DNA from 2 places in the Streptomyces sp. NPDC088261 genome. Region 2 is predicted to be linked to the other one. Evidence: riboswitches for the same ligand, from Rfam matches in the RefSeq annotation. Region 2 holds a riboswitch; the other holds the start of a gene.
The links. Region 2 has a riboswitch for cyclic di-AMP ahead of ACIODU_RS03855 (M23 family metallopeptidase). Riboswitches for the same ligand answer to the same signal wherever they lie in the genome.

Region 1 (4,690 bases), on a different contig from region 2:
AAAGCTTCTCCTGGTCGGCGATCTCGTTCTGCTGCGAGACGTACTGGCGCATCGGATAGGCGAGCGCGACGACGAGCGTGCAGACGACGAGGGCGAGGAAGGCGGCGCGTCCGGTGAGCCGGGAGCGGCGGGCCTGGCGGCGGTTCTGCGAGCGGTAGACACGGGCCGCGGTCTGCTCCCCGAGCACCCGCAGCCTGGTCGCGGTGGAGAACCGGTCCCGGTTCCCGGCCATGGTCCGCCTCCCCTGTCACGTACGTACGTCCCCGGACACGGTACGGGACCGGGGACGGGGACGTACGGACGACGGGCTGGTCGGCGCCCGCCGAGCGGCGCGGCCGGCGGGCGCCGGGCGGCGCGGTCGGAGGCAGCCGACCCGGCGGGGTCAGCCCTTGAAGCGGGGGAACGCGCTGCGGCCCGCGTACACCGCGGCGTCGTCGAGGATCTCCTCGATGCGCAGCAGCTGGTTGTACTTGGCCACGCGCTCCGAGCGGGCGGGCGCGCCGGTCTTGATCTGGCCGCAGTTGGTGGCGACGGCGAGGTCGGCGATGGTGACGTCCTCGGTCTCGCCGGAGCGGTGGGACATCATGCACTTGAAGCCGCTGCGCTGGGCCAGCTCGACGGCGTCCAGCGTCTCGGTGAGCGAGCCGATCTGGTTGACCTTGACGAGCAGGGCGTTCGCGGAGCCCTCCTCGATGCCGCGGGCGAGGCGCTCGGGGTTGGTGACGAAGAGGTCGTCGCCGACGATCTGGACCTTGGAGCCCAGCTTGTCGGTGAGGACCTTCCAGCCGGCCCAGTCGTCCTCGTACAGCGGGTCCTCGATGGAGACCAGCGGGTAGGAGGCGACCAGCTCCTCGTAGTACTCGGTCAGCTCGGCGGCCGAGCGGGACTTGCCCTCGAACTCGTACTTTCCGTCCTTGTAGAACTCGGACGCGGCGACGTCGAGCGCGAGCGCGATGTCGCGGCCCGGCGCGTAACCGGCTTCCTTGATCGCTTCGAGGATGAGGTCGAGCGCGGCGCGGTTGGAGTCCAGGTTCGGGGCGAAGCCGCCCTCGTCGCCGAGGCCGGTCGACAGGCCCTTGTCCTTCAGGACGCGCTTGAGCGTGTGGTAGACCTCGGCGCCCCAGCGCAGGGCCTCGGAGAAGGACTCCGCGCCGATCGGGGCGATCATGAACTCCTGGATGTCCACGTTCGAGTCGGCGTGCGACCCGCCGTTCAGGATGTTCATCATCGGAACGGGCAGCAGGTGCGCGTTCGGGCCGCCGAGGTAGCGGAAGAGCGGCAGGTCGGACGCCTCGGAGGCGGCGTGCGCGACGGCGAGGGAGACGCCGAGGATGGCGTTGGCGCCGAGCGACGACTTGTCCGGGGTGGCGTCCAGGTCGAACATCGCCTGGTCGATGAGGCGCTGCTCGGTGGCGTCGTACCCGACCAGCTCCGGGCCGATCTGCTCGATGACGGCGAGGACGGCCTTCTCGACACCCTTGCCCTGGTAACGGTTGGGGTCACCGTCGCGGAGTTCAAGGGCCTCGAACGCACCGGTGGAGGCACCGGAGGGGACAGCAGCACGGCCGGTGCTGCCGTCGTCGAGGCCGACCTCGACCTCGACCGTGGGGTTGCCTCGGGAGTCGAGGATTTCCCGGGCTACGACGACGTCGATGGACGGCACGAGCATCTCCTTCATGGGATGTGACGCTTTGGGTGCGGGGCCGCTCGGCCGCGCGACACGAGCCTAACCGGCCCCGGCCCTCCGGCAGGCCGGTGCCCGCCCGCTGGGACGAAATGAAGACGTCATCCTGATGACACGGGGGCGAACGGCCCGCGGCCGGCTGTTCCGGCCGTACGACACCCGGGCGGCCGGAACGGGGAAACCCCGGCCCGCGCGCGTACGGGGGAAGAACGCGCGGGGCCGGGGTGGTCCGGGGGTGGGGCCACAAAGGGGGACGGATGGCCCCGGGGGGGGTGGGTCAGCTCAGGTGGAGCTGCTGGCCCGGGAAGATCACGTCCGCGTCGGCGACGATGTCCTTGTTCAGGTCGAACAGCTTCTTCCAGCCACCCTTGACGTGGTGACCGGCGGCGATCTTCGACAGGGTGTCGCCGGACTTGACCTTGTACTCGCCGTCACCCTTCTTGATCGTGGTGGGACGGCTCGTACCGCGCGAGGCCGGCTGCTCGGTGCTCCGCGTCGACGTCGACGGGGCGGACTGCTGCGGAGTGGACTGCCGCGGCGCCGACTGCCGCGGCTGCGCGGCGGGCTGCTCCGCCGGCTGCGACGGGGCGGCCGGGGCGGAGTCGTTCGAGGCGCCGGAGAGGCCCACACCACAGCTCGGCCACGCGCCCTTGCCCTGGCCCGCGAGGACCTTCTCGGCGACGGCTATCTGCTGCGACTTGGAGGCCTGGTAGGCGTTGGGCGCGTAGGCGGTGCCGCCGTACGCGGCCCAGGTGGACGGGGTGAACTGGAGCCCGCCGGAGAAGCCGTTGCCGGTGTTGATGGACCAGTTGCCGCCGGACTCGCACGCGGCGACCTGGTCCCACTCGGCGGTGGTCGCGGCGGAGGCGGACGTGGCGCCGAGCAGCGGGACCGCGACGGCGGCACCGGTCACCCCGGCGAGCGTGGCGTAGCGGACGGCCTTGGACGGACGGCGGTGCTTGGCCTTGGAACGCAGCATGAAGCTATCTCCTCACCGACGCCTGCGAGGTCAGCTGTCGGGTTCGGGCCAAGTGAGTTGCCCGGCCGCGTGCCAGTGGGGGCCTCCCGGCCCTCGCTGTACGCGGCTTCACCCCGAGCCGGTCGTCGGCCGTCTCTCGACGGCCGGGGCCGGCACCTAACCTGTGGGTCCCCCGCTCCTGCCTTCGGCGCTTGACGCGACGACTACTCCCCCCGACCGACGGCAGGATTCGGCGTGACGGTCGACGGGGCCCGCGGTGCGAGCGGTTCAGACCGTAGACACAGGTGCCCCTGATGTTCAAAGAACCCGATCCGGGAAAAATCGCCCGAACTCCCCTGTGTGCCTTCTGTGTTTTCGCAGGTGAGGGCCGAAACCGTGCCACCTGGGGGCCAAAGGTCCTCTGTTGAGACAAAGAGACCCTTGTCTCACTTGCGCAGAAGTGGACATAGGGCCTCCAACCGCCCCCGGAAACGGACCGGGGGCGGGCCGCGGGCCGGCCGGGGGCGGCCCGTCAACTGCTCCTACTTCACGCCGAGATCGACGGTCTGGCCAGGGAGGATGAGGTCGGGGTCGGAGCCGAGCGCGTCCTTGTTCGCCTCGTAGAGCGCGGACCAGCCGCCCTCGACGCCGTTCTCGTCCGCGATACGCCACAGGCAGTCACCGGGACGGACGACGTATTCGCCGTCGGCGGCGCCGGCGGCATCCGCCGTCACGCCTTCCGCGTCACGTGTCAGTCCGTCACCCCGGGAGGCGTGACGCCCGGATTCACGCTCTTCGCCCGAGTTGTCCGGCGTGAGGCCGGTCGCGCCGGGGGTCGCCGGGTCCTCGGGGGCCGCGCCGCCGCGGTGCTTGCCCTTGACGGTGTCCGTGGTGGCCCGGGAGGAGGGGGTGGCCGAGCGGGACGGGCTCAGGGTGCCCGCGTCCGTGGCGCCGCTCTCCGTACCGTCACCGCTGTCCCGTTCGCCGCCCGCGCTCTTCGCGCTGCCGGAGGGGGTGGTGCCGGCGGAGGGGGTGCTGTCGGGGGTGCTGGGGGTGGTGTCGGAGCCTTCCGCCCGGTCCGTGTCCGCCGCGCCGCCGGTGGACGCCTCGGGGCTCGCGGACTCCTCGACCGTCCCGGGGGCCGCCCCGGGGTCGACCAGCGGCTCCGCGGTGTCCTTCAGGAGTCCGGCGACGGGCGCGCAGCTGGCCCAGGCCGACGGGCCCTGCGCGTCGAGGACCTTCTCGGCGACCGCGATCTGCTGCGAGCGGCTGGCGAGGTCGGGGCGGGTCGCGTAGTCGCCGCCGCCGAAGTCGTCCCAGGTCTCCTGGGCGATCTGGAGTCCGCCGAAGAAACCGTTGCCGAGGTCCGCGCTCCACGCGCCCCCGCTCTCGCAGTCGGCGACGCGGTCCCAGGTGGAGGCGTCCGCCGCGCTGGCGGAGGTGGCGCCGAGGAGGGGGATCGCGATCGCGGAGCCGGTCACCCCCGCCGCGACGATCAGAGCGGGCGCCTGGCGGGGGCGACGGTGTCGGCCGTTCGCGGACATGCGGTTGCCTTCCGTGTGCCGTACGACGCAGGGAGCGTCACACGTGAAATCGACTACAGCGTGTGGCTGCTGAGCTGTCGGTGAAGGTAGCCGGACTCGAACGCTTGTCACAAGTCGATGCAGGGGAGATCACGTGAAAGTCACATTCCTGACGGTCCGTCAGTTATTTCATGGCGGTCAATCAGCTGGGCAAAGGCGTGAACTGCACCGGAAGTGTGCGCAATCCCCGCATGATGAGCCCGCCCCGCCACCGCAAATCGGCCGGATCTCCCGCAAGTCGCACGTCGGGCAGGCGCGTCAGCAGCGTGCCGAGCGCGGCCTGTCCCTCCAGGCGGGCGAGCGGCGCGCCGACGCAGTAGTGGATGCCGTGTCCGTAACCGAGATGCTGATTGTCACGCCGTGCGAGATCCAGCCGGTCCGGGTCCTCGAACCGCGCGGGGTCCCGGTCGGCCGCCGCGAGGACGACGAGGACCGGATCGCCGGTCGCGACCGCCTGTCCGCCGA
Region 2 (4,690 bases):
CGCTGTCGGCCGCCGAGCAGGAGCGCTACCAGCGGCTTCTCGTGGAATGGGCCGCCGCCGTGCGGGCCGATGTGGTGGAAGCGGCGTAGGGCCAGTTCGGCAGGGGGAGGCGGGGCCCGGCGGCCCGGGGCACCCGTAAATGGGAATGATCTTGGTCTGGATGGCGTAGAGTCAGGTTTACCGACGCGGGGTGGAGCAGCTCGGTAGCTCGCTGGGCTCATAACCCAGAGGTCGTAGGTTCAAATCCTGCCCCCGCTACTCAGTAGGACCGAAGGCCCGGATCCCGGTGGATCCGGGCCTTCGGCGTTCGGGGCCTCCGCGCTCCCGGCGTCCGACGCTCCCGGCGTCCCCGCTCTCGGCGTCCCCGCTCTCGGCGTCCCCGCTCCCGGCGTCCCGCTCCCCGCGTTCCCGCGCGCGGTGACGCCTCCGCGCGGGCCGCCGCGTACGGTGAAGGGGCAGAGGTGGAGCGATCGGGCCGTAGCCCACTCGGTCGATGGCGACTCGCCGCCCGGCGCGGCGGCGACCAGCCTGAGACGAGCGCGGTACCGTCCGCGGCCGAAGCCGGACCGGGCAGGAGACCACAGGTGGGGAAGCTGAGGAAACCGGGGCTGAGAAGGCCGGGGAAGGGCAGCGGTGGCGCGGGCTCCGGCTCGGGCGGTACGCGCCCCGCCACCGGTACGCCCCGGCCGCCCGGCCCCGCCACCGGTGGTCCCGCCACCGGCCCCGCCGGCAGCTTCGGCACCCGCTTCGAAGGCGGCTTCGACCCCTCCGGCGGTACCGGCAGCACCCCGGTCGCGGCCACCGGCGGCCGGATCCCGGACGGCGGCTTCATCGACCGGGGCGTGACCGCCGAGCCCGGCCGTATCGGACGCAGGGTCGTCCGCTACCTGCCCGCGCTGGTGATCGTCGTCGGAGTGATCTTCGACTCGGCGACCCCCACCCGCTTCACCGCGTCGCCCTTCTTCTGCTCCGCGCCCCTGGTCGCGGCCCCGTTCTTCACCCCGCTGGGCACCCTGCTCACCGGCGTCGCCGCCCTCTGCACCGAACTGGTCCTGCGCCTCGTCGACGGTACGGTCGGCAGCGCCGACGCCATCACCGAGCTGCTGACGGTCCTCACCGTCTCCGTCCTCGCGCTCGGCATCAACCGGGTCGTGCGCCTGAGCGGCGAGCGCCTCGCGTCCGCCCGCATCATCGCCGAGACGGCCCAGCGCGCCGTGCTGCCCAGACCCGCCGACCGGATCGGCGGACTGCACATCGCGGCGCGGTACGAGGCGGCGCAGGAGGGGGCGTTCATCGGCGGGGACCTGTTCGCCGTCCAGGACACGCCGTACGGGGTGCGTCTGGTGGTCGGGGACGTACGGGGGAAGGGCCTGGAGGCGGTCGAGACGGTGGCGGTGGTCATCGGGGCGTTCCGGGAGGCGGCCGAACAGGAGGGGTCGCTGGAGGGGGTCGCGCAGCGGCTGGAGCGTGCCCTCAGACGGGAGGGGACGCGGCGGGACGGGGTCGACGTCTTCGAGGGCTTCACCACCGCCGTACTCGCCGAGATCCCGAACGGCGAGGCGGTGGTACGGCTGGTCAACCGCGGCCACCCCGAGCCGCTGCTGACCCACGCGGACGGCGCGGTGGTGATGCTGGCGCCCGGCGACCACGCGCTGCCGCTCGGGATGAGCGAACTGGGCGCGTGGCCGGACCGCGCGGACGAGGAGCCGTTCCCGCCGGGGGCGACCCTGCTCTTCTACACGGACGGCCTGTCCGAGGCGCGCAACGCGCTGGGCGTCTTCTACGACGCGCGGGAGCGGCTGTCCGGCCGGATCTTCCCGGGGCCCGACGAGATGCTGGACGCGCTCATCGGGGACGTACGCGTGCACACGGGCGGCGGCAACACGGACGACATGGCGCTGCTGGCGGTCAGCCGGCCCGTCCAGGGGCAGCCGGAACGGCGCAGGACGATGCCGGTCGTGCCCTAGGCATCCCTTCGTCCGCGCCGTCTTCGGGACGCTCCGTGATCGCCGCGTACCGCTCCGCACAACGTCTGACCGGCCGTCAGAAACCTCTGACCCCCCGGGTGGCCACCGGAGACGAGCAACTCGCCCGCTTGCGCCTCGATGTGTCCCGGTACGTCCGTTGCGGATTCGTTAACGATCATCCGGAACAGCTTGGAATAAAGCCCATGTCTCTATTAACGTTCGATAACGCAGCGCGGTCGTCCCAGCCGTCGTAAGGACGGCGCCGTGCCGCACGCGCCGAATCCCGCGAGGGAACCGGGGAACCACCAATTGGGGTGAATCGGGAGCTTCTTGCTGCCTTGTGCCGCGAGAGCACCCGTAGGAGACCTTCCTGCTCCGAACCCGTCAGCTAACCCGGTAGGCGAGAAGGAAGGAAAGGAGCGCGCCCCCGTGGCGTCCAACAAGCCTGCCCTCGAAGCCCCCTTCGAAACCGAAACCTTCGAACCGCCCGCCTTCGGCGCCGAAGCGGACCGGACCTGGGGCGAGTGGAATCCCACCGAGGACTCCCTGCTTCCCCCCGTACGAGGCAGGCACCGCGTCGCCAAGCAGCGCGGCCTCGCCCGCAGTTCCACGGTCCTCGGCGTCGGCGTCCTCGCCGCCGTCGGTGCGGGCGGCATCGCCACCGCGCAGGACAAGCCCGCCGTCTCCATATCCCTGCCCGATGCCATCACGGACAACCTTCCCGCGGCCAAGTCGTTGCCGGGCGTGGGTTCCCTGGGTACGGAAGAGGCCAAGCCGAGCGCCCTCGCCACGGACCCGCTGACCACGGCGGGCATGACCACCGCGGACTTCCAGTCGGGCGCCACCGACGCCGGCGAGGCGCTGCGCGCCCGGATCCTCCAGCAGGCCGAGTCGCAGCAGGCCGAGGCCGACGCCACGGCCAAGGCGGCCGAGCAGGCGGCGGCGGCCGAGAAGGCCGCGGCGGACGCGGCGAAGCGCCAGACCGAGGCCGAGAAGAAGATCCAGGCCGCGAAGGACAAGGCGGAGGCCGAGGCCAAGGCCAAGGCGGCCGCCAAGGCCGAGAAGGAGCGCCTGGCCAAGCTGGCCGAGAGCTACACCCTCCCCGTCGTCTCGTACACGATCACCTCCACCTTCGGCCAGGCCGGCTCCATGTGGTCCTCCGGCTACCACACCGGGCTGGACTTCGCGGCCCCGACCGGTACGCCGATCAAGGCGGTCCACAGCGGCACGGTCCAGTCGGCCGGCTGGTCGGGCTCGTACGGCTACCGGACGGTGCTGGAGCTGGACGACGGTACGGAACTGTGGTTCTGCCACCAGTCCTCGATGACCGTTACCGCCGGCCAGAAGGTCTCCACGGGCGAGGTCATCGGCCGCGTCGGCGCGACCGGCAACGTGACGGGCCCGCACCTGCACCTGGAGGTCCACGCCCCGGGCGGCACGGACATCGACCCGATGGGCTGGCTCCAGAGCAAGGGCCTCAACCCGTAGCAAGGGCCTCAACCCGCAGCGTTGTTGACGGGGGGCCGGAATGACGGGGGCCGGAATAGCGTCCGGCCCCCGCGTCGTTGGGGCAGTTCATGACAGATCTCCGTACCCTCGGCTCCTCCGACCTCCGGGTCTTCCCCCTCTCCCTCGGCGGCAACGTCTTCGGCTGGACCTCCGACGAGGCCGAATCCTTCGCCGTCCTGGACGGATACGCCGCCGTCGGCGGCAACTTCGTGGACACCGCCGACACGTACTCCTCCTGGGCCCCGGGCCACGAGGGCGGCGAGTCGGAGACCGTCCTCGGGAACTGGATCGCCGCGCGCGGCAACCGCTCCGAGGTGGTCGTCGCGACCAAGGTCGGCTCCCACCCCCGGTTCAAGGGCCTGCGGGCGGCCACGATCAAGGGGGCGGCCGAGGAGTCGCTGCGCCGGCTGCGTACGGACTACATCGACCTCTACTACACGCACTTCGACGACCCCGAGGTGCCGGTCGAGGAGATCATCACCGCGCTGGACCAGCTGGTGAAGGACGGCAAGGTCCGGGCGATAGCCGCCTCCAACCTCAGTACGGAACGGCTCGCCGCGTCCCTCGCCTTCTCCGAGAGCGAGGGGCTGGCCCGGTACGAAGTCCTCCAGCCGCGCTACAACCTGGTCTCCCGCGACACGTACGAGGGCCCGCTCCAGGACCTCGTGGCCGAGCATGGCCTGTCCACCGTGCCGTACTCCTCGCTCGCGGCGGGCTTCCTCACCGGCAAGTACCGCCCCGGGACGACGGTCGACAGCCCGCGCGCGGCGGGGGCGGGCGCGCACCTGGAGACCGAGCGCGGCCGGGCCGTGCTCGCCGCGCTGGACCGGGTCGCCGGGGCCCGCGGCGTCGAGGTCGGCACCGTAGCGCTGGCGTGGCTGGCGGCGCAGCCCACCGTGGTGGCGCCCCTGGCGTCCGCGCGGACCGTCGAGCAGCTGCCCGTACTGCTGGCGGCGACCGGACTGGAGCTGACGGCTGAGGAGTTGGCGGACCTGACCGCCGCGTCTGCTTAGCCTGTACGGGAGTTGTCAGTCGCGGTACGGGTTGTAGCCGTCGTAGTCGATGTACGGCGGCGGCACCCGTACCCGGCCCGTGGCCCGCGCCGCGTACGTGAGCGCGGGCCCCGCGATTCCTCTGCGCTGCCACAGGTGGTGCAGCAACTCCCGTTCCCGCTCGGCGAAGTCGGGCGCGCCGGCCTCCCGCTCGGCCCGGTG

Region 1: linked by a shared signal. The riboswitch ahead of ACIODU_RS28685 (transglycosylase family protein) and the one ahead of ACIODU_RS03855 (M23 family metallopeptidase) in region 2 are both predicted to bind cyclic di-AMP.

What each region holds. Positions count from the first base shown of each region.
Region 1 covers NZ_JBIURL010000019.1:15,028-19,717, reverse strand. Annotated here, with positions in the region: gene ACIODU_RS28695 (septum formation initiator family protein) at 1-232, opposite strand, end outside; gene eno (phosphopyruvate hydratase) at 383-1,669, opposite strand; gene ACIODU_RS28685 (transglycosylase family protein) at 1,962-2,663, opposite strand; cyclic di-AMP (ydaO/yuaA leader) riboswitch at 2,668-2,863, opposite strand; gene ACIODU_RS28680 (transglycosylase family protein) at 3,185-4,186, opposite strand; gene ACIODU_RS28675 (cytochrome P450) at 4,368-4,690, opposite strand, start outside.
Region 2 covers NZ_JBIURL010000001.1:891,339-896,028, forward strand. Annotated here, with positions in the region: gene ACIODU_RS03840 (hypothetical protein) at 1-89, shown strand, start outside; tRNA gene ACIODU_RS03845 (tRNA-Met) at 185-258, shown strand; gene ACIODU_RS03850 (PP2C family protein-serine/threonine phosphatase) at 831-1,967, shown strand; cyclic di-AMP (ydaO/yuaA leader) riboswitch at 2,232-2,385, shown strand; gene ACIODU_RS03855 (M23 family metallopeptidase) at 2,397-3,455, shown strand; gene ACIODU_RS03860 (aldo/keto reductase) at 3,545-4,489, shown strand; gene ACIODU_RS03865 (PrsW family intramembrane metalloprotease) at 4,505-4,690, opposite strand, start outside.